Kordia antarctica: one gene and its partner. The protein of the gene in region 1 interacts with the protein of each later gene in a pairwise test. Links are inferred from orthologs where the notes say so. Each region holds a gene or a part of one and is shown on either strand. Other genes may lie near its edges. The genes, in order: IMCC3317_RS00475 and topA.

Evidence for each region.
Region 2: the proteins of IMCC3317_RS00475 (region 1) and topA interact in binary tests that used the Escherichia coli proteins (3 or more experiments, as listed by UniProt). The link is inferred for Kordia antarctica from one-to-one orthologs.

The regions. Positions count from the first base shown.
Region 1 is NZ_CP019288.1:95,208-106,674, reverse strand. Bases 5,311-8,302 are described here. They hold IMCC3317_RS00475 (IMPACT family protein), read left to right. Parts: upstream 5,311-6,495; coding sequence 6,496-7,110; downstream 7,111-8,302. Other genes in these bases: IMCC3317_RS00465 (DUF3108 domain-containing protein), read left to right, coding at 8,077-8,302; IMCC3317_RS00470 (hypothetical protein), read right to left, coding at 7,409-7,948; IMCC3317_RS00480 (EamA family transporter), read left to right, coding at 5,339-6,208; IMCC3317_RS00485 (HAD-IA family hydrolase), read left to right, coding at 5,311-5,342. Outside these bases: IMCC3317_RS00520 (hypothetical protein), read left to right, coding at 1-232; IMCC3317_RS00515 (LOG family protein), read right to left, coding at 240-818; prmC (peptide chain release factor N(5)-glutamine methyltransferase), read right to left, coding at 967-1,851; IMCC3317_RS00505 (GNAT family N-acetyltransferase), read right to left, coding at 2,003-2,479; IMCC3317_RS00500 (pentapeptide repeat-containing protein), read right to left, coding at 2,479-3,054; IMCC3317_RS00495 (hypothetical protein), read left to right, coding at 3,228-3,689; bifunctional diaminohydroxyphosphoribosylaminopyrimidine deaminase/5-amino-6-(5-phosphoribosylamino)uracil reductase RibD, read left to right, coding at 3,713-4,735; more of IMCC3317_RS00485, read left to right, coding at 4,728-5,310; more of IMCC3317_RS00465, read left to right, coding at 8,303-8,865; IMCC3317_RS00460 (hypothetical protein), read left to right, coding at 8,891-9,229; IMCC3317_RS00455 (M28 family peptidase), read left to right, coding at 9,358-10,911; IMCC3317_RS00450 (beta-1,3-glucanase family protein), read left to right, coding at 11,080-11,467.
Region 2 is NZ_CP019288.1:2,737,236-2,748,800, reverse strand. The notes cover bases 4,084-7,173. They hold topA (type I DNA topoisomerase), read left to right. Parts: upstream 4,084-4,419; coding sequence 4,420-6,927; downstream 6,928-7,173. Other genes in these bases: IMCC3317_RS11335 (formimidoylglutamase), read left to right, coding at 6,927-7,173; IMCC3317_RS11345 (hypothetical protein), read left to right, coding at 4,084-4,314. Also shown: IMCC3317_RS11365 (LVIVD repeat-containing protein), read left to right, coding at 1-308; IMCC3317_RS11360 (hypothetical protein), read left to right, coding at 687-1,469; IMCC3317_RS11355 (hypothetical protein), read left to right, coding at 1,591-2,652; IMCC3317_RS11350 (RNA polymerase sigma factor), read left to right, coding at 2,694-3,242; more of IMCC3317_RS11345, read left to right, coding at 3,229-4,083; more of IMCC3317_RS11335, read left to right, coding at 7,174-8,096; porK (T9SS ring complex lipoprotein PorK/GldK), read left to right, coding at 8,248-9,612; porL (type IX secretion system motor protein PorL/GldL), read left to right, coding at 9,701-10,336; porM (type IX secretion system motor protein PorM/GldM), read left to right, coding at 10,391-11,565. UniProt on the Escherichia coli protein: Releases the supercoiling and torsional tension of DNA, which is introduced during the DNA replication and transcription, by transiently cleaving and rejoining one strand of the DNA duplex.

The DNA of each region.
Region 1 (11,467 bases):
CGATTTGACGAAAATCAAAAAAGAAGCAGAAAAATATGGTATTGTTTGGAACGCTATTGAATATTCAGATTACACATATGAAACCAAAGAAGAAGATAATATGAATGGCACACAAGGTAAAATAGTATTCAAACACAATGATACGACGTATACTGTAAACGTTTCTGCCTTACTCATAGATGATATATATACAATTATTAGACTGAATAGATTGAGAAAAAGTGCCGACTAAAAATTGATTATTCTTTAGCTGTAATCCATTTTGGAACTGCGTTCGGAACAAAATTCCGCATGCGTTCTAGTAATTTAGAAATGTCAGTTTCTATAATTAGCATATCGAAATTTTTCTCTTTGAGCAATCCTTTTTGAATCATTTTTTTCATCATGGCAATGAGTTCATCGTAATAACCATTGCTATTCAAAATTGCCACAGGATGCGGAATTTGTGCCAATTGTAGCGCAGTAATTACTTCAAAAAGTTCTTCCAACGTACCAAATCCGCCAGGAAGAGCGATGAAACCTTCAGACAAGTCAATCATTTTCATTTTGCGTTCTACCATTGTTTTTGTGGTGTACATTTCATCAACACTATCATGCACGATTTCTTTACGCTTCAAAAATTCAGGAATCACGCCAATAACTTTTCCACCATTTTCCAACACTGCATTTGCCACAGTTCCCATAATTCCAATCTTCGATCCGCCGTAAATCATTGTAATTTTTTGTTCGGCTAATGCTGTTCCTAATTTTTGCGCATCAATCACAATTTTTGGATCATTTCCTAAACTACTTCCACAATAGACTGCGATACTTTTCATTGGTTGTTGGTTTGTTTGTTTGTTCGTCTTTTTGTTTATTCGTTTACACTGAGCGGAGTCGAAGTGTTTTTCACTTTCACTTTCACTTTTCATTTTCAACTTTCATTTCGACTTCGCTCAATGCGGCGCACTTTTCATTTTCAACTTTTCACTTTTCTCTTTTAACACATTTCATCATTCGGTCTACGCCAAAAATATCTTTGCGTAATTCGATGTTTTTAAATTCTTTCTTCTTCAAGAGATCGAACATTTCTTTGCCTAAATACTGATTGATTTCAAAATATAAACTTCCGTTTGATTGTAAGTGCGCTTTCGCGAGATGAGCTATTTTGTCGTAAAAAATTAGCGGATCATGATCGTCAACGAACAACGCTGAATCTGGTTCAAAATCTAATACATTTTTATGCATGGCTTCTTTCTCCAGATTTCGTACATATGGCGGATTTGACACAATAATATCAAAACGTATATTTTCTTCTTCAAACAAATTCAAATCGTCTAAAACCAACACATCTGCTTGCACAAATTGAATCTGAACTTCATTAGTTATAGCATTTTCATTCGCAACTTCCAATGCTTTTTCAGAAATATCAATTGCAGAAATTACAGCATTTGGAATATTTTTTTTCAATGCAATCGGAATGCAACCGCTTCCAGTTCCAATATCTAAAATTCGATAGGTTTTGGTTGGTGAGTTTGCAGTTTTGATATCGTCAAGAATCCATTGTACCAATTCTTCGGTTTCTGGTCGTGGAATTAATGTGTGTTCATTCACGGTAAATTCCAATCCAAAAAAATGTGCTTTGCCAAGAATATGCTGAATTGGTTTTTGGAGTTTTAATTCGCTCAAAGCGGAAAATAAAGGAGTTTCCTGTTCTTTTGTAATTACAATTTCAGGATCTAACGCTAATGCAAAACGTTCCAATCCAAAATACGCTTCTGTCAACATGAAAAAGAAGCTGTTCACTTCGTCTTTCCCGTAGATTTCGTCTAATTCCTTGTGGAATATTTCTTGTATATCTTTTAGTTTCAAGGCTTGTGAATTTCTTTAAGTTGCTTTGCTCCTTATTAGTTTTTTTTTGTGGATTTGTTTGTTTGTTCTAAACTTGTAAACTCAAATTTAGGTTTTGGGCAAAAAGTCACAAATACCTAATGCCTAATGCCTAATGCCTAATGCCTAAAAATTACAATTCCTTCAACATCCAAACATCACACGAATAATGACCTGTATTTCCCAATGGTTTGTCTAAATGTTTAAATCCGAACGATTCATAAATATGAATTGCCGCTTTAAATTGTGGTGCCGATTCTAAATAACATTGATCATAGCCAAAATTTTTCGCTGCTTCCAAACATTTGGTAAATAATAATTTCCCGTATCCATTTCCTCTCGTTTTGGTTAAAAAGTACATTTTTTGCAATTCACATACATTGTCTTTGGTATCGCGTAATTGCTTGATTCCTGCGCCGCCAACAACTTCTCCATCAACTTCGATTACAAAATACACTTCGCGTTCGCCTTGATATGCTTCAAACATTGCGTCCGTTTCTGGATCTTCATATGCAGTTCCAACTTTTGGAATGTCATATTCAGGAAATGCCGCTCTGATAAAAATTGCTATTTCCTTATTGTCTTTTTGTTGTATCTCTCTAATAATCATTAAGATGTAATTTTAATATCGTATTTATACAATAAACCGTGAATTTCTGAACGTGAAAACTTCGCTTTTTTGATTTGATTTACTGTTGGATCAATGTTATAATTATACGCGGAACTAAAATCTGCCTTTCCCAAATTCGTATTTTCAAAAATAGCGGCTGTCAAATCGCAATCATCAAAAACGGAATTTTCTAAATTAGTTCCTGTAAAATCTGCTTCACGCAAATTAGAGGTTCTAAAAGTCGTTTGCTTTATTTTTAATTCGGCAAACGAAGCCAATTCCAACCTACAATCTTGAAAAGTTACCGAAAATAGAAAATCAGTACATTTGCTAAAATCAACACCTAACAACTTACAATTCAAAAAATCGACTTCATTAAACGAGGCATTTTTCACTTTCGCATTTGTCATATCGCACGTATCAAACGTACATTCTAAAAACGAGATTGCGTCCATATAAACACCTTCAAATTTACAATCGACAAACGTACAATTGTCGTATTCTCCTTTCGGGAAAGTTTGTTGTGTGTAATCGATCTTTTCAAAAACTTGATCTTGCTGAAATTCTTGACTCATTTTTGTATGCGCTTCAAATAGAAATTATGTAGTTTTGCGATGCCGTGAAGATAGTAAATTTGGTTGTTTGTTGCTAGTTGTTAGTTGCTGGTTCGAGATTATAAATTACGAAGCGCCATTTCGATACATTTTCATTGCATGAAAACACTCAAACTGACGAAAATTAAAAATACATGAAAAAACTCATCATTATTCCAATACTATTGCTCATCGTGAGTTGTAAAGTAAAAGAAAAACCGCTCTTTGTAAAGGTTGACAATATTGTTATTGTAGATGCAACTTTGGAAACTATTGAGTTGACAGCAGATGCGTATTTTATAAATCAAAATGATGTCAGCGGAAGCTTGGAAAGTAAAGGAATTGAAGTATTTGTAAATGATATTTCAGTCGCAAATGTGACTTCTGAATCTTTTGAAGTTCCTGCGCGAAAAGAATTTTCAATTCCCCTAAAAGTGATTATTCCAACAAAAGAAGTCTATGAAAATAATAAAAATGGACTTTTGGATGGAATTCTAAATAGTATTGTCAATAAAAAAATGAAAGTTCAATATAAAGGAACGATTACGTATAGTACGTTTGGTTTTTCGTATGATTATATTGTTGATAAAACCCAAGATGTAAATATAAAATTTTAGTGCAAAACTCACACGAAACATACATGAAACGCTGTTTGCAGTTGGCTGCAAATGGTTTGCAAACCGCGATGCCAAATCCTTCGGTTGGCGCTGTGATTGTGTATAATGATGTGATAATTGGCGAAGGTTACACAAGTGCATTTGGCGGAAATCATGCAGAAGTAAATGCGATTCATTCGGTAAAAGACAAATCGTTATTAAAAGATGCTACAATTTATGTTTCACTCGAACCATGTAGTCATTTTGGAAAAACGCCGCCGTGTAGCGAATTCATCATCAAACATAAAATTCCAAAAGTTGTCATTGGAACGATTGATCCGTTTGCAAAAGTAGCTGGAAAAGGCATCGCTAGGCTTCAGGATTCCGGTTGTCAAGTAACTTTAGGCGTTTTGGAAGCGGAATGTAAAGTTTCAAACAAACGATTTTTCACGTTTCATCAGCACAAACGTCCGTATATAATTTTGAAATGGGCAGAAACGCAAGATGGTTTTATTGATAAAATTCGACATGAAAATGATCCGATTCAACCAAATTGGATTACGAACAAATTTTCCCGTCAATTAGTTCATAAATGGCGAAGTGAAGAAGCGGCAATTTTAGTTGGAACGAATACTGCAATTACGGACAATCCGAAATTAAATACACGCGATTGGCATGGAAAAAATCCTGTGCGAATTGTGTTGGATAAATCATTGCGAATTCCAGAAAGTTATGCTTTGTTCGATCAAACTATAAAAACAATTGCATTGACGGAACAACTAAAAGAAAATTCAGAAAATATCATTTTTGAAACTATCGATTTCTCAAAAAATATAGCCGAACAAATTTGTGAAGTTTTATACAAACACGAATTACAATCGGTTATAATTGAAGGTGGAAAACAAACCTTGCAAACGTTTATTGATAGTAATCTTTGGGATGAAGCACGAATTTTTAAAGGAAATGTTCAATTTCAGCAAGGAATTGAAGCACCAAAACTAGAAGGAAATCTTCAATCAGAACAAACTATTTTAGATAATTCATTATATATTTTTACGAATGATTAAGAATCTTATTTTCGATTTTGGCGATATTTTTATCAACTTAGATAAACCTGCGACTGCGCGCGAATTGGAAAAACTTGGCATTACTGATTTTACGCCAGAAATGGTAGAAAAGAATCAAGCATACGAGAAAGGTTTGATGAACACAGAAGATTTTGTCGATTTTTATTACACAAAATTTCCAAACACAACCAAAGAAGGTTTAATCGAAGCTTGGAACGCTATTTTATTAGATTTTCCGACACATCGGTTGGAGTTTATTAAACAATTAGCCAAAGACAAAAAGTATCATTTGTTGTTATTGAGTAATACGAATGATTTGCATATTTCGTGGATTCAGCAAAATTGGGGAATGGAATTATATACTGAATTTGTAGCCTGTTTTGAGCAGTTTTACCTTTCTCACGAAATGAATTTAAGAAAACCTGACGCAACTATTTATGAATTTGTAGTGCGTGAAAACGATTTAAAACCTTCCGAAACTTTATTTATTGACGACACAAAAGAAAATACAGATTCCGCCGAAAACTTGGGAATTCACGTTTGGAACTTAATTCCAGGCGAAGAAGATGTTATAGATTTGTTCACGCTTAAAAAATCGTTATTTTGATTTACCTCATCCTAAGTATTTTAATTTCGAGTTCGATATTTGTCATTTTTAAACTCTTTGACAAATACCAAATTAATACCTTTCAAGCAATTGTTATCAACTATTTTGTAGCATTTTCATGCGGATTTTTCTTTTATGGAAATGGCGCAACAATTTCTGAAATCTCGCAAAAACCCTGGATTGTTGGCGCAGTAATTTTAGGATTTCTGTTTATTGCTATTTTCATCGTAATGGCGCGCACAGCACAACAAAATGGACTTTCCGTAGCTTCCGTTTCCGGAAAAATGTCAGTTGTAATTCCTGTCGTTTTTGCTGTGATTGTCTATAAAGAACAGTTGAGTATCTTGAAAATTATTGGAATCATTTTAGCATTAGTTGCTGTTTATTTAACAACTGTTAAAAAAGGTGGCGGTTCGTTTGATCGAAAGAAATTACTGTTCCCTGCGTTGCTTTTTGTAGGTTCGGGAATTATTGATACTACTATTAAACATATTGAAAAAACGTCTGTTGTTGACGGCGAAACGCCTATTTTCTCAGCAGCAATTTTTTCGTGTGCGGCAGTTATAGGAATTGTTATAATAACGCTTCGACGCGATTTTAAGATTACTGGCAAAACAATCCTTGGCGGAATTGCCCTCGGAATTCCGAACTTCTACTCTATCATTTTTCTGTTAAAAGCATTGCGACCAGATCAATTGGGCGATAGTTCTACGGTTTTTCCGATTAATAATGTTGCGATTGTAATGTTATCCACTATTTTTGGAATACTTTTTTTTAAAGAGAAGTTAATCTTGAAAAACTGGATCGGAATTGGAATTGCGATTTTAAGTATTGTGCTGATTGCGATTTCGGCACAACAGTTATAATTTTATCTAAGTTCACAATATAAATTGAAGCACTCATTTCTTTTCTGCAGTGTAGTAATTATTTTTCGTTAAAAATTTTTGAAGCCTTGGAGAAAATTTAGAAAAATAATTGCGATTTTAGCTTTTTCAGCTAAAAACACCTCTGGAAAAGTGCCCTTTCTTTTGTTTCTTTTCTTTGGGCGAACAAAGAAAAAGAAAATAAAAAAATGATGAGTCAGTAATTTAAACAAACTACTCTTGGACTCTGGAAATTTTATCAGTAACGAATTCATTAAAATTATAAATACTTGGAGACAAAAGACACCTACAAAACCATTGATATTCCTTCAGAAGAAGTACTTTTCAAAGACAGAAATAGTAAATTCTTTGGCTATGCGTTTCCTGTTTTCAATGAAGATGATGTAAAAGAACAGTTGGAAGCATTGAAAAAGAGTCATCATTCTGCACGGCATTTTTGTTATGCGTGGCAATTTGGTAAAACTGAACCGTTTCGCTTTCGCGCGAATGACGATGGCGAACCTTCCAATAGTGCAGGAATGCCGATTTACGGACAAATTCAGTCGTTTGATGTTACCGATATTCTAATTGTAGTTGTCCGCTATTTTGGTGGAACAAAGCTTGGCGTTGGCGGATTGATTAATGCGTATCGTACAGGCGCACAATTGGCATTAGAAGCTTCTGAAATTCTAGAAAAAACTATTAATATTGATTATTTACTCGTTTTCGATTATAAAAACATGAATAAAGTCATGCGCGTAGTGAAAGAGCGAAATTTGAATATTATTACACAAAAACTAGAACTCGATTGTCGTATTACGATTTCCGTACGTCAAAAAGATGCGCAACAGATTTTTGAATTGTTTGAGAATTTGTATGAGATTGAGGTTAAAGAGTTGGATTGAATTGACGATTCTTAATCAAAACAATCCAAGACTTCAACATCTTTTGTTAATTATCTAAGTAGATTTATCACAGTATCACCAGTAGAACCTCCACAAATTTGGAACAGGTCTACTTTAGCTATTTCTTTGCAAAATTCTTCTTTTTTGAAATTTTCAATAGTTTTCATTTTAAATAATTTAATGGTTATAGTTTCTAAATATACATTTTTTGAAGGCTCCAGCGATTTTTAACGAAAAATACATCCTATTCTGTGGAAAAAGAATCCAGAACGTGTTATTTTTATTGAGCTTAAATTGATTAATATGAACGTTTGAGTTCTTGCAAATTTTTGTTAGATGTAATTAATCCGTTGATGAGATAATTTCTTAAATCATCTAAATCATCATGCGGAACGTACTTTGCCCATTTGGTTTCTGTGGTAATGACTTTTATTTGCCGCAATACTTTCCGAGTTGCTTCTGCGGTACGCAACATATAATTAGACGTATAACTTGGTTCTTCTTTATGAAAATACTGGTATTTGTTGGCAAATTCACTTTTCTTAATGAAATATAACTTTTCGACTTCATTGTCCTTGTAAAAACTTGTCCATTTGGCAAAACCGACTTTCGAATCAATTCGAGAATTCGAATCATCCGATTGTAATCGCCACTTACAAGTAGCGGCTCTTCCCCAATGTGAAGAAATCCTATATACGCCATCATTGGTATAAAAATACTGACTACCAGATTGGCTTACATATTGCGGCTTTTTGTCCTTTATGATTTCAGGATCAACCGTTTTGAATACACAATATGTATTTTTAAAGAAATTTTGTGAAGTATATTTTAATTTCATTAGTACCTTGCAACCGTTTATTTTTGTCAAAGCTACAAAATGTAACGCGATGTTTATATAGATAAAAAAAGGTTTGGCACAATAAGTGATTTAACCTGCGTTATTACTAAAGAATAAAGAACAAAAGAATGAAGAACATAAAAAAGATTGCATGTCTGTTTTTGGTAACTTGTATGTTTCAAGTTGTTGCAACTGCACAAGAAAGCTTGGCTTTTAAAAGTGGTGAAAAACTAACATTTACAGCATCTTACGAAATGTCTGGTTTTATGACACAGCTTGCTCAAGTAAGCATGGAGACATCGGAAGTGAAAACATCTAACAATACATTATTACATTTTAAATGTCGCGCAAATACGTTTACAAAATTTGACGCTTTCTTTAAAATTCGTGATGTATATGAATCTTATGTAAGCAAATATTCATTGCTTCCTTTATTATACAAAAGAGACATTCAAGAAGGTGGTTATAAAAAGAAAATGAAATATGTGTACAATCAGAAATCGAAAACTGTAAAAAGTACACAAACCAAACGTAGAGGAAATGGTACCGATTGGGTTCAAGATAAAAATTTTAGCATTAGCAATGATGCAATGGACGTAATTTCGACCTTATATAATTTGAGAAATTTGCCTATTGATAACGCTAAAGTTGGTGACACAAAGACATTTAAAGTTTTGTTTGACCGAGAAGAAACGTCAATTACTATTAAATATGTTGGAAAAGAAACGGTAAATGCTGGAAATTTAGGTCGAAAAGAATGTTATAAACTTCAAGTTTTGACTTCTGGCGATTTCTTAAAATCTGGAACACTTTGGCTTACCGCAGATGCAAACAAAGTGCCTGTACAAGCAAGATTTACAATTCCTATTGGAAGCGGAACGTTACAGTTAACAAACGCTTCTGGCTTGGCTAATTAATCATTAAAACCAAAAAATTAACATCATGAGAATATTATGTATTATCCTCGGGAGCATTGCTGCCGTATTAGGTTTTCTACTTTCATTTTTCTTAGATAATTTCGCATATATTCCTGTTGTTCTAGGATTTGCTTTTGGAATTGCAGCATTGATTATTTCTAAAAGAAATGGATTACGTGAAAGCGTTCCTAAGTTGATTATCGCATTGTCATTTCTGGCGGCAGCCATTACAACAATGAATTTATTTAGAGAAAATAAAGTTGCGGAAGACGTAAAGCAAACCACAGAAGAAAAGAAACAACAAGAAAAAGAAGATATTAAGGAAATTGAGAATGAACTCGAAGACCTTGAAGGAGTAGAATAAATTATAGAAAAGTTCATCAAAAACAGAACTGATGGATTTTTTTTATGCCTAATAGTGAGCATTTTCACGTTTTTTAAGAACTATAATAAGCGTATTTTAATATATTTGAAAATCTTAAAAATTACTATATGAAAAAATTAGTATCCTTAGCGCTATTAGTAGCAATTGGATGTGGTACAAACCAAAAAACTGCGGATAAAAAAGTGGTTCGGAATTTGGATCCAGTTCCTTACGGGAATACCATTACAGAAGCTGAACTGAAAACGCATCTATACATCTATGCATCTGATGAGTTTGAAGGTAGAAATACTGGAGAAGCTGGACAGAAGAAAGCTGTAGCTTATTTAAGAGACGAATACAAGAATTTAAACATTCCTGCAGCGCAAAAAGATGGAAATTATTTCCAAAATGTACCGCTACAAAAAGGAAGTAGTCTAAATTCTGAGTTAACTATCAATGGAAAAGCATATACTTTTGAAGATCATTTTTTAGCGCTTAGCGCGAATACAAACGGTACGACTAACTTTTCCGAAATTGTATATGTAGGATATGGAATTGACGACGAAAAGTATTCTGATTATAAAGGACAAGATGTTGCTGGTAAAATGATTTTAATAAAATTAGGAGAGCCAACACAAAAAGATGAAACATACGTAATATCTGGAACTAAAGATGCGAGCAAATGGTCTGCAAACATTAGACAAGAAATGGCTTCAAAAATTGCGACTGCTAAAGAAAATAACGCAAAAGGTGTTTTATTTTATGTAGATGAATATTACCCACGTTTTAAAATGCGGTTCAATTATGTGAAAAACAGTAGTAGAATTTCTTTAAAAGGAGAAGAAGATTCTTTTTATAGTTACTTTGTGAATGATGAATTAGCGACAGATATATATCCAACAATTGCAACAGATGAAAACGCTACAACGGTTAAGGTAAATGCAACATTGGTAAATAATAATGAGTCAAATGATCTCAACTCAGAAAATGTAGTTGCTATTATAAAAGGTTCGGATACGCCAGAAGAATACATTGTAATTTCGGCGCATTTAGATCATGAAGGTGTAAAAAATGGTGAAATTTATAATGGAGCCGATGATGACGGTTCTGGAACTGTGGCGATTCTTGAAATTGCAGAAGCATTCAGAAAAGCACAAAAAGAAGGAAATGGTCCAAAACGTTCTGTTGTATTTTTGCATGTAACTGGAGAAGAAAAAGGATTATTAGGTTCGAAGTATTACACAGATAACCCAATTTTTCCATTAGAAGATACAGTCGTTGATTTAAATATTGACATGATTGGACGTATTGATCCTAAACGTACGGAAGGCAATCGTAACTATGTGTATTTAATTGGTGCTGATAAATTGAGTACGGAACTTCATAACATTTCTGAAGAAATAAACAAAAAGTACGCAAACATTGAGTTAGATTATAAGTACAATGACGAAAGTGATCCGAATCGGTATTACTATCGTTCTGATCATTACAACTTTGCAAAAAACAATGTTCCTGTAATTTTCTATTTCAACGGAACACATGACGATTACCACAAGCCAACAGATACGCCTGATAAGATCAACTACGATTTATTGACAAATCGTACGCGTTTGGTATTCTACACCGCTTGGGAATTGGCAAACAGAGAAAACAGAATTGTTGTAGACAAAGCAGCAAAGTAAATAATATTACATCTAAAAAATTAAAAAGCTTCCGTAACTGGAAGCTTTTTTTTTGATCTATTCGTATCACGTAGAATTCCGTGTTTTTTAAAGTCACGTAATTTTTCGCTTAAAAAAACTCTTTGTAACAACTACTTTTATCATTCAATTATAAAACCCTTACCTATTATGAGTTTACAAGTTAATATTACGAACAGCAGCGGAATTTCATCAAGTGACGTACATTGGATTTGCTTCGGATTAGACAGCGATCCAGCAACAAGTTCTCCATATTGGAGTTACGTAGATGTGGATGCTAAAGGAAATGCTTCTCTAAAAAAGTTTACAAAAGGACAAGACTGTTCTAAGCTCTTCAATACAGTTGATACGCTAAGTACATTTAACGGATTACCAGCAATGTGGTCTGGTCAATTTTTATTCTCTTTCAAAAAATTGCCAAATGTATTCAATGTTGTTACTGGCGCGCAACACGATTTAGGTGTTCAAACACCACCATTTACGCCAGGAACTGCAGATGCTGACACTTTATTTGTAGTAGTAGAATTTACAAACATCG
Region 2 (11,565 bases), 2.6 Mb from region 1 along the record:
GATTGGAAATTATAAACATTTCAGACATTTACAATCCACAATTAGAACAAACCTATTTTATGGACGAACCTTATGGTTTAGGAATCAAAGGAAATAGATTGTTTATTTGCGATGGCGCTTCTGGCTTAAAAGTATACAACAAATTAGATGTATCAAGCTTGCAATTACTACAAAACTATGCAAACATTAACGCATACGATGTAATTCCTTTAGGAGACAAATTACTAATGATTGGAGCCAACACACTCACACAATACAACTACACAGATACAGGAATTGAACTTCTGAGCGAGTTTACAATTCAGTAAAATTATGTAACGAATTCTTTTTCCGAAGTGTAGTAGACATTTTTCGTTAAGAATTTTCGAAGCCTTGGAGAAAATTTAGAAAAATGAATGCGGTTTTAGTTTTTCAGAGAAAAAACTAAAAACACCTCTGGAAAAACGCACTTTCTTTTGTTGAAGCCTGTGCTGAACTTGATTCAGTATTCTTTGTGCGAGCAAAGAAAACGAAAATAAGAAGTAGAAAATTAAGTTTTTAATTTAAAATATCCTTGGAAATTCTTAAAGGTGGTTTTTTATAAATAATCATGCTATACTAAAAAGTTGATGAACTTTTGCAATCAATTTACAAGACTTACAATAATTCTTCTATTTTTGTTATTCAACTAACTAACCAAAATACTCATGAATAAGAATTTATTAATTGAAAAAATTGAAAATGCAAAATATTTATCCTTCGGAGATATCTTTAGTGAATCTATTGAACTTTTCAAGAAAGTTTGGCTACAAGGCTTTATAAAAATCTTATTGGAAGGAGTTTTAGGAATTTTATTAATAATCCTTTTTCAAGTACCAATCCTATTAATCATAGGCTCTTTTGCTTTTACAACAAGTTATATGGGCGAATCAGCGGCACCAGTTATGGCGTTACCAATGTTAGTATTAATCTTTGGGTTGATGCTTTTAGCAATCGTTGGAGCAGGAGTGTTTACAATGGCATTATCCGCTGGTTTTTATAGAATTTGTAAAATTAAAGATTTCAATGAAGTAGGTTCTGATGATTACTTTTATTATTTGAAAAGAAAATATTTTAGAAAAATGGCACTTTTAGTAATGGCTTCTATCGGAATCTCTATTGTTGCAATGTTATTATGTTTTTTCCCTGTATATTTTGTAATGATTCCAATTGCCTTCTTTACACTAATATTTACGTTCAATCCAGAATTAAGCGCAAGCGATATTATCAGCGTTGGTTTTAAAATAGGAACTAAAAAGTGGGGAATTACATTTGCACTAATGATCGTCTCAGGGTTTTTGGCATCGCTTGTTGGAGGAATACTATGTGTAGTAGGAGTGTTTTTTACAGCTTCATTTAGTTACTTACCAATATACTTTGTTTACAAACATGTAATTGGTTTTGATGATGATTACAGAGTCGATTCTATGGAAATGAAAACAATAGAGTAATACATAAAATACATACTCTATAAAAGCCTATCACAAAAAGATAGGCTTTTTTATGCTTTCTCGGGAACCTTTTCAAAATTGCACGCGTCTATATATATAGAACCGTTAACAAAACCATATTATGAAAAAACAACTTTTAAAAACTACACTACTCGCACTTATAGGATTTTTATCATTTTCATGTTCTGATTTAGATGATAATGAAGAAATTGGAACTGTAGACCTTGTAAACCTAATTGAACAAGAATCTGAATTATTCGGTTTAATTGAGCGTGTGGCGAAAACAGACGATGAAGACGAAATTACCTGTATCAAATTTTTGTATTCATTTACAATGTTAGAATTTGACAGTAGTCTCATGGTAGTAAATCAACATGTCGTATCAAGCGATCCGCAATTTAGTGTATTACTAGAAAATATTCCAGCGGGAAACAGCATCGGAATCAGCTTTCCAATACAAAGTACGCTAGCTAGTGGAGAAGAATTTCTAATTCAAAACAAAGACGAACTCAAAATCGCTATTGATGATTGTATTGCTTTGCAACAAGATCAAATTGCAGGGAATTGTCGCCAACTATTACAAGAATGTGTTTGGATTGTAAGTCACGACGATCAAACGGTAGATGCGTATGAAAATGCAGTATTTGATGTCGCTGACGATGGAACTTTCAAATTTTACAACAACGGAGAACTGCATGAAGGAACTTGGATTGTATACTTCATTGAAGACGAATTGCATACCAATGTTACTTTTGATGAACCAGGAATAACGGCTGACGATTGGAATTTTGATTGGAAAACTCAAATCTTACCAGACAATATCATGACGTTTACAAACTCGAATGAATCATTTACACTGACGCAAGAATGTGAAGAAGAAAATTACTGTACACAACTCATCTTTTCGGAATGCGAAGACGTAGTTGGATCTGAAATTTCTGAATTTGTATTTCAAGATTACATACCTTGCATTCTACAAATCGAAGATTTAGCCGAATTAACAACAGATGACACCATTGCGTTCTACGAAACAGTAACAGACGCCGATACGGAAACAAATCCGCTATCGCAAAGTTCGTATCAAAACACGTTGCCAGAACAAACAATCTATGTACGTGTGTATTATTTGACAATTGATGAGTTTTTCATAATTCCAATTACAATCAGATCGACGAGTTGTTAAGAGCAATTCAAATACAAAACAATCAAATAGACCAAACGTTTTTGGAAAACACACACGCAGGAACACATAACATAAAAGGTTTAGTCAAGGGCGATGAACTAGCGCAAAAAGCAGTTTATGAAGCTCTTGCGCCTAAAATGTTGGCTGCGTGTCAAAACTTTATTTCCGATAAAACAGTTGCAGAAGAAGCTATGAACAATGGTTTTGTAAAAGTCTTTTTCAATATAAAAAAATACAAATCAGAAGGAAGCTTTGAAGGTTGGGTTCGTAAAATTATGGTGCGCGAAAGTTTATCTTTTCTGCGAAAGAAAAAATTCCGTATTGCTTCTCAAAGTGAGGAAATTCTACAAAAGCAAAAAACCTACCAAAAACCGATGGAAGAAACGTCGGAAATTCAACGACTCATTGAACAACTTCCGATGGAATTTAAACTCGTTTTCAACCTATATGCAATAGAAGGATACACACACAAAGAAATAGCAGCGTTGCTAAAAATACCAGAAGCAACCTCCAAAACACGTTTATTCAGAGCGCGCACAATTTTAAAAGACCAATTACAAACCACAAAACAATCCAATGGAAGACTTTGATTACATAGATGCGCTTGCCCAAAGCGAGCTTTCAAATCGTACAGCAGTTCCTTCAGCGGATGGTTGGAATATTATTCAGCAAAAAATGAAGCGTGCAAAACGGAAAAAATTTCTCGTATTCTTTTTGCTATTTGCGTTGATATGTTCGTTTGGAATCTATCAAGCAATCAATTTTAACTCTGAAATAGATAGCAATTCAGTAACGAATAAAAATTTGGAGCAATTCAAATCTGGAAACAATAACAATTCAAACCAACATAAAAATACGGACTCAAATTCGAGTTCACTTTCAGATTCACTTTCAACTTCAACTTCAACTTCGATTTCGGATAAAGATGCCAGTCAAGCTGGAACAAACACTGCAGGAACACAAACTACCACACAAAAAAATCAGTATCAAACTGCTAAAAATACAAACACAACTTCAATTTCGAGTTCAATTTCATTTTCAAACACAACCTTAGAAAACACAGAAGAAGAATTTCTTTTAGAAGCCGCTGGAGTAAAATTAACTCCTTGGGAATTAATAACACCTGAAACACTCAAAAGGAAACGTAAAAAACGATCTAAAAAAGCCAAAGCAGAAAAAGTCTATGAAAACTTAGATTTAATGATAGGACTCAACGGATTTTTTAAGCCAAACGATTACGAATTCTTCAAATCGTATGTAATTGAAGTATCGTACACGGAAGAAAAAAAGTTAAAAAACAACTATTATCTCAACTATGGAGCTTCCGTTCAATTTCGGAATTTACGCTTCAAAAACGATGCTGGCAGTTTCAATAGAGGTGAATTGAGTCTAAATTTGCTCACAAGTTTAGAAAAAAGGTTTGGAAATTACGGAGTAGAAGCTGGCGCATATATTGGGTATGAGTTTTACGCTCCAAACAATAAAATTTTTGACAGCAAAATAGCGAACTTTTTTGAACGAAAAATTAATTACGGATTAGCCACTACATTGAACTACAAGAAAATTGGACTCGTTTTTAAATATGAATTTTCTCCGTATATAAACTACCTCGGAAATAAGAGGTTTGGAGGATTTACAATTGGTGTAAAATATGATTTCTAAACCCTTAAAAAGTGATTCATTCTAAGTGTGCAAAAAGTATAAACACAAAAAAAATGTGTCAATAATTAAAAATCTATATACTTTTGTACTCTGAAAAAATCATATATGGCAAAGAATCTGGTAATTGTTGAGTCACCTGCAAAAGCAAAAACGATTGAGAAATTTCTTGGGAAAGATTTCAAAGTAGAATCGAGTTTTGGACATATTGCTGACTTACCTTCCAAAGAATTAGGTGTAAATGTTGATGGCGATTTTGAGCCAGAATATGTAGTCTCTGATGATAAAAAAGCAGTTGTAAAAAAACTGAAAGACTTAGCGAAGAAAGCAGAAATGGTTTGGCTCGCTAGTGATGAAGATCGAGAAGGAGAAGCAATTGCATGGCATTTATCGGAAACATTAAAGCTTACGCCAGAACGTACAAAGCGAATTGTATTTCACGAAATTACCAAAACTGCCATTCTAAAAGCAATCGAAAATCCAAGAGATATTGATTATAACTTAGTAAATGCACAACAAGCCCGAAGAATCTTAGACAGATTAGTAGGTTATGAATTGTCGCCAGTACTCTGGAGAAAAGTAAAAGGCGGATTATCTGCAGGAAGAGTACAATCGGTTTCGGTTCGTTTAATTGTAGAGCGCGAACGTAGTATTCAAGAATTCAATCCGCAAGCAACTTTCAAAGTAGCTGCCGAATTCCTAAACTCAGAAGGAAAAAAATTCAAAGCCAGACTCAATAAAACATTTCCAACACACAAAGCAGCAAAAGATTTCTTAGCTAAAAATGTTGGCGCCAACTTCAAAATTGCCAATTTAGAAACAAAACCAGCAAAAAAATCGCCAGCAGCGCCATTTACCACATCAACCTTACAACAAGAAGCATCGCGAAAGCTATATTTCTCTGTAAGTAAAACAATGACCTTGGCACAGCGTTTATATGAAGCTGGGTATATAACATACATGAGAACGGATAGTGTAAACTTGTCTAACGATGCAAAAAGCGCAGCGGAAGCAGAAATCACTCGTGCTTATGGAAAAGAATACAGCAAGCCAAGAAACTATAAAAGTAAATCAAAAGGCGCACAAGAAGCGCACGAGGCAATCAGACCTACCATTATGGAAAACCATTCGGTACAAGCTGAATACGATCAAGTTCGTTTATATGAACTCATCTGGAAACGTACTGTAGCTTCTCAAATGAGCGATGCGCAATTAGAACGTACCAACGCAAAAATTGAAGCAGATACACATGGCGAACGTTTTACTGCAAACGGTGAAGTATTAAAATTTGAAGGTTTCCTAAAAGTATATCTTGAAGGAAAAGATGATGACGAAGAAGAGCAAGACGGAATGTTGCCAACGTTAAAAGTTGGTGAGCAACTTGCCAATGAATACATTTCGGCGACACAACGTTACACACAAGCGCCATACAGATTTACGGAAGCATCTTTAGTAAAGCAACTAGAAGAACTAGGAATTGGAAGACCGTCAACATACGCGCCAACCATTTCTACGATTCAAAACAGAGGGTATGTTGACAAAGGAACTGTTGATGGAGTAGAAAGAAAATACGAGCAACTAACATTAGAAGGTGATAAAATCATTGAAAAAGAACTCACGGAGAAAGTAGGTTCAGACAAAGGAAAGTTAGTGCCAACGGATATTGGAATGATTGTAAATGATTTCTTGGTGAAAAATTTCGCTTCGATATTAGATTACAACTTTACTGCAAAAGTAGAGCAAGACTTTGATAATATTGCGGAAGGAAAAGAAGAATGGAAAGTGATGATGAAAAACTTCTATAATGACTTTCATCCAAAAGTAGAAGACGTAAAAGAAAATGCAGAACGTGAATCAGGTGAACGAATTTTAGGAAAAGATCCTGAAAGCGGAAAACAAGTAAGTGTGCGTTTGGGTAAATTTGGACCGATGGTTCAAGTTGGAACCGTTGACGATGAAGACAAGCCTAAATTTGCAAGTCTGAGTCCAGATCAACAACTAAACACCATCACTTTTGAAGAGGCAATGGATTTATTTCAGTTGCCAAAAGCACTTGGAGAATACAAAGGCGAAACTGTTGAGGTAAACAATGGACGTTTTGGTCCGTATGTGAAATTGGGTAAAAAATTTATTTCTCTTGATAAAGGAGAAGATCCTTTAAGTGTGGAAATGGACAGAGCTTTAGAGTTAATTAAAGCACGTGAACTAGCAGATGCGCCAATTGCTCAATATGATACTCATGACGTAACCAAAGGAGTTGGGCGTTTTGGTCCTTTCCTAAAATGGAATGGAATTTTCATTAATGTGAATAAAAAATATGACTTTGATAATCTTTCGCAAGAAGATATTGAGCAATTAATAGAAGAGAAGAAGCAAAAAGAAATAGACAAAGTCATTCATAATTGGGAAGAAGAAGGAATCCGCGTTGAAAAAGCACGTTGGGGAAGAAGCAATGTTCTTAAAGGAAAAATAAAAATAGAACTTCCAAAAACGGTTGATGCTTCAAAACTGACGTTGGAAGAAGTTCAGAAGATGATTGAAGAGAAAACTCCTAAGAAAAAAGCAAAAGCGAAACCAAAGGCAAAAGCGAAAGCGAAACCAAAAGCGAAAAAATAATGGAGTTTGAATTTTTATCGCCTGTCAATGATGTATTGATGGCTCATAATGAATTACTATCCCAACAGGCATTAGGAAATCAAATAGACATTCACACATCTAAAAATGGAATTCCTGAACATGTGATGACTGCAAAATTTGCAATCATTGCTGTATTGGAAAATCGTAGCGATATCAATTATTTGGGCGAAAAACTCAATCTATTAGAAATTAGAAAAGCATTATACAGTCTATTTCCAGGAAACTGGCAGCATAAAACTGTAGATCTTGGAAATTTACACAAAGGAGCATCGGTAGAAGATACATATGCGGCTTTAAAGGCGATTATGGAGCCGTTACTCAAAAATAATATCATTCCTATCATTATTGGCGGAAGTCAAGACTTAATGTACGCAATGTACAGAGCGTATGACAAGTTGGAGCAAATGGTAAACGTCGTAAATGTTGACAGTAAATTCGATTTCGGAGTTGTCAACCATGCGGTAAGTAATCATTCGTACATGGGAAAAATTATCATGGAAGCACCGCACAATCTGTTTAATTACAGTAACATTGGTTATCAAACCTATTTCAATTCGCAAGAAGAAATAGATTTAATGCGAAAATTATTTTTTGATACCTATCGTTTAGGAAAAGTATCAAACGACATTAGTATTGTTGAACCAATTACGCGTGATGCTGATATTGTTGGAATTGATTTATCAGCTGTAAAAGCATCTGAAGTAAGCGGAAATCAAAACACATCGCCCAACGGATTAGATGGGAAAGAAATCTGTGCTATCAGTCGGTATGCGGGAATTAGCGACAAAGTATCTTCCTTTGGAATCTTTGAATATAAAAATTCAAAAGATGAAGAAATTACTGCGATGTTAGTGGCGCAAATGATTTGGTATTTTATGGAAGGTGTAAATTATCGTGTTAATGATTATCCATTTGCATCAAAAGATGATTATTTGAAGTATATTGTGCCCAGTGATGTAGAAGAGATGATTTTTTACAAAAGTAACAAGACGGAAAGATGGTGGATAGAAATACCATTTATTTCAAGTTTGAATAATAAATTAAAAAGACATACGTTATTACCTTGCACACACCAAGATTATTTGAATGCTTGCAATCAAATTATCCCTGAAAGATGGTGGATGGCGTATAAAAAAAGTATTAATTAAAGAAGCGTGTTAAGAAAACCTTAAAATTATATTTAAAAAAAGCAATTCTAAACTATTAGTTTTTAGAACAAAAAATTGTTTTTTTAAAAATAAATAGATAGGTTTACGCCCTTAAAATCTATAAAAAACGTATTAACCTCAATAATTCCGTATGAAAAAGATTGTTGTATTAGCAGCCGTTTTAGCATTTCTTTATAGCTGTGGCTCTAAAGATCGAGGTGAGCTAGTCGGTGTCAAAGGTAAAAAATGGCATCCTGAAAAGCCTTATGGTATGACGCTAGTTCCAGGCGGATCCTTCATCATGGGTAAATCCGATGATGACATTGCTCAGACCAAAAACGCACCTACTAAAACCGTTACAGTACCTTCGTTTTACATGGACGAAACTGAAATCACTAATAGTGAATACAGAGAATTTGTGTATTGGGTAAGAGATTCCATTATCAGAACAAAATTAGCTATTCTAGCTGATGAAGAAGGGAAAACAGATCCTGCTGACGATGGTATTGCAAAATTTGCATTCAAAGATGTAGATACTGCAAATCAAACACAGTGGCAAAAATATAATCTTGATAACTATGTAGGTCTTGGAGTTACAGGTTATGAAGGTAGACGACTAAATCTCGATGAAGAGTTGATTTGGGACATGTCTGAAATTCCAGATGAGTTCTATGCTGAGGTAATGGATTCTATGTTAATTCCAGAAGCAGAATCATACAATGGACAGCGTACAATTAACTGGACAAAGGTAAGATTCCAGTATACATGGATGGATATTGAGAGTGCAGCTAAAAACAAAGGTTTAAAGCGTACGGAATTCATCAAAAGAGAAAATCTAGAAATCTATCCTGATACAACTGTTTGGATTAGAGACTTCGAATACTCGTACAACGAGCCAATGCATAATGACTACTTTTGGCATGATGCATACAATGACTATCCTGTAGTTGGTGTAACTTGGAAACAAGCAAAAGCTTTCTGTGAATGGAGAACATTAAAAAAGAATATCTACAGACGTGAAAGAAAACGTCATCAAGTAAATAGGTTCAGATTGCCTTCAGAAGCAGAATGGGAATATGCCGCTAGAGGTGGACTCGAAGGAGCTACATATCCTTGGGGTGGACCTTACACAATGAATGACAGAGGATGTTTCTTGGCGAACTTTAAGCCATTAAGAGGAAACTATGCAGCAGATCAAGCTTTATATACCGTAGAAGTTGATGCGTACGAACCAAATGATTTTAACCTATACAATATGGCTGGTAACGTAGCAGAATGGACAGCATCGTCTTACGATCCTAGTTCATACGAATACATGTCTACAATGAGTCCAAACGTAAATGATACACTAAACGCTCGTAAAGTAATTCGCGGTGGATCATGGAAAGATGTTGAGTACTTCTTACAAGTAAGTACAAGAGATTTTGAATACAGAGATTCCGCAAGAAGTTATATCGGATTTAGAACTGTACAAAGCTACATGGGAACTGATGTAGTTGGAGCAGGAAAAAGATAGTAAAAACTAAAAATACTAAAATTTAAACCACGGTTATCCCAATACTTAAACTTTATTAACTAAACACTAAACTAAAAATTAGATTATTATGGCAAAGAATGGCAAGATCACGCTGACGAACATGGTATATGGACTTGGAGCAGCAATTGTAATTGTAGGAGCATTATTTAAAATTCAACACTGGCCTTATGGAAGTGAAATTTTGACCGTAGGAATGATTGTAGAAGCACTCGTATTTACTTATTCTGCCTTTGAAAGGCAAACAAACGAATTAGACTGGTCATTAGTATATCCTGAATTATCAGGAGGTTCTATGAAAGCAAAAGCTAAAAAAGATGCAGAAGCTACTGATGCAGAAGGAATATTATCAAAGAAATTAGATAACTTATTAAAAGATGCTAAAATAGACAGCGAATTAATGGCTAGCCTAGGAACTAGCATTCGTAACTTTGAAGGAGCTGCAAAAAGTATCTCTCCAACAGTTGATGCAATTTCTTCTACTAAGAAATACAGCCAAGAAATGTCTTTAGCTGCTGCACAAATGGAATCTTTAAACAGTCTTTATAAAGTGCAAATGGAAAGCGCTAGTCGTCAAACGGTGATTAATGAAGAAGCTGCTGAAAATGCTACAAAATTAAAAGATCAAATGCAGTCTTTAGCATCAAACCTATCATCATTAAATGGTGTGTATGGTGGAATGTTATCTGCAATGAACAAAAACTAATTAGGATTATAATTTAATTCAACAAAACAAATTAACCAAAAAAACTAATTAGAAATGGCAGGAGGAAAATTATCTGCAAGGCAGAAAATGATTAACTTGATGTATTTAGTTTTCATCGCAATGATGGCAATGAATATGTCAAAAGAAGTACTTTCAGCTTTCGGATTAATGGAAGCAAAGTTTGCGGATGCAAATGAGGCAACCATTGATAGAAATGATAGATTATTATTAGAGCTGAAAACAAAAGCAGCAGAAAATCCAAAGGAATTTAAATCGCCTGCGGCAAAAGCGCAACAAGTAAAGATCGCTTCTGATAACTTATATGCATACCTTGAAACTTTAAAAGTAGAACTTTTAAGAGAAGGTGGATATGAAGTTGACGAAACTGGAAAACTTCCTTTTGAAGAAATGGATAAAACTGATATTTTAGACGAAGCTTGGTTTACAGGTGACAGATTGACTACAACAGGTCAAGAAGTGATGGCTAAAATTGAAGAATACAAAGTTAAAATTCAAACGATTCTTGCTACTGATGAAAGTTATAGAGGTAGAGCGGAAGCTTTTGAAAAAACATTCAGTACTGATAAAGTAGAAAATAACGATGGTAAAGAAATTGATTGGTTAGCATATAACTATCAAGGTTTTCCAGCAATCGCATCATATACGAAATTAACGGCAATGCAAAATGACATTAAAGTTAATGAGGCAAACATGTTCAGTCTATTCTTAGGAAATATTGTAACTGATGCTACAACATTAAACAATTATCAAGCAATTATATTAGCTGATAAGTCTGCTTTCTTTGCGGGAGAAAAATTCCAAGGAAAAGTAGTAATCGGTAAATATGCAAACGTTCCACCAACAAAATTAGTTGTACAAGGAAGCGAAATCAACTTATCTGAATCTATTGACGAAAGTGGAGCAGCAACGCTAGATTTTAATGTTGGAAATGTAGGTGAGCACGAAATCAAAGGTGAGTTTACATTTATTGAAAACAACAAAGAACTAAAAATTCCTATTACTGGTAATTATGTAGTAGTTCCAAAACCTAATTCAGCAACAATTTCTGCTGATAAAATGAACGTTGTTTATCGTGGAGTTGATAATCCAATGACAATATCATTTGCAGGTGTTTCTGATAACAAAGTAACTGCAAATGCTGCAGGATTAACAAAAATGTCAGGTAGTGGAAAATATAACATGAAGCCTCAATCAGGAACAAGTGTTAC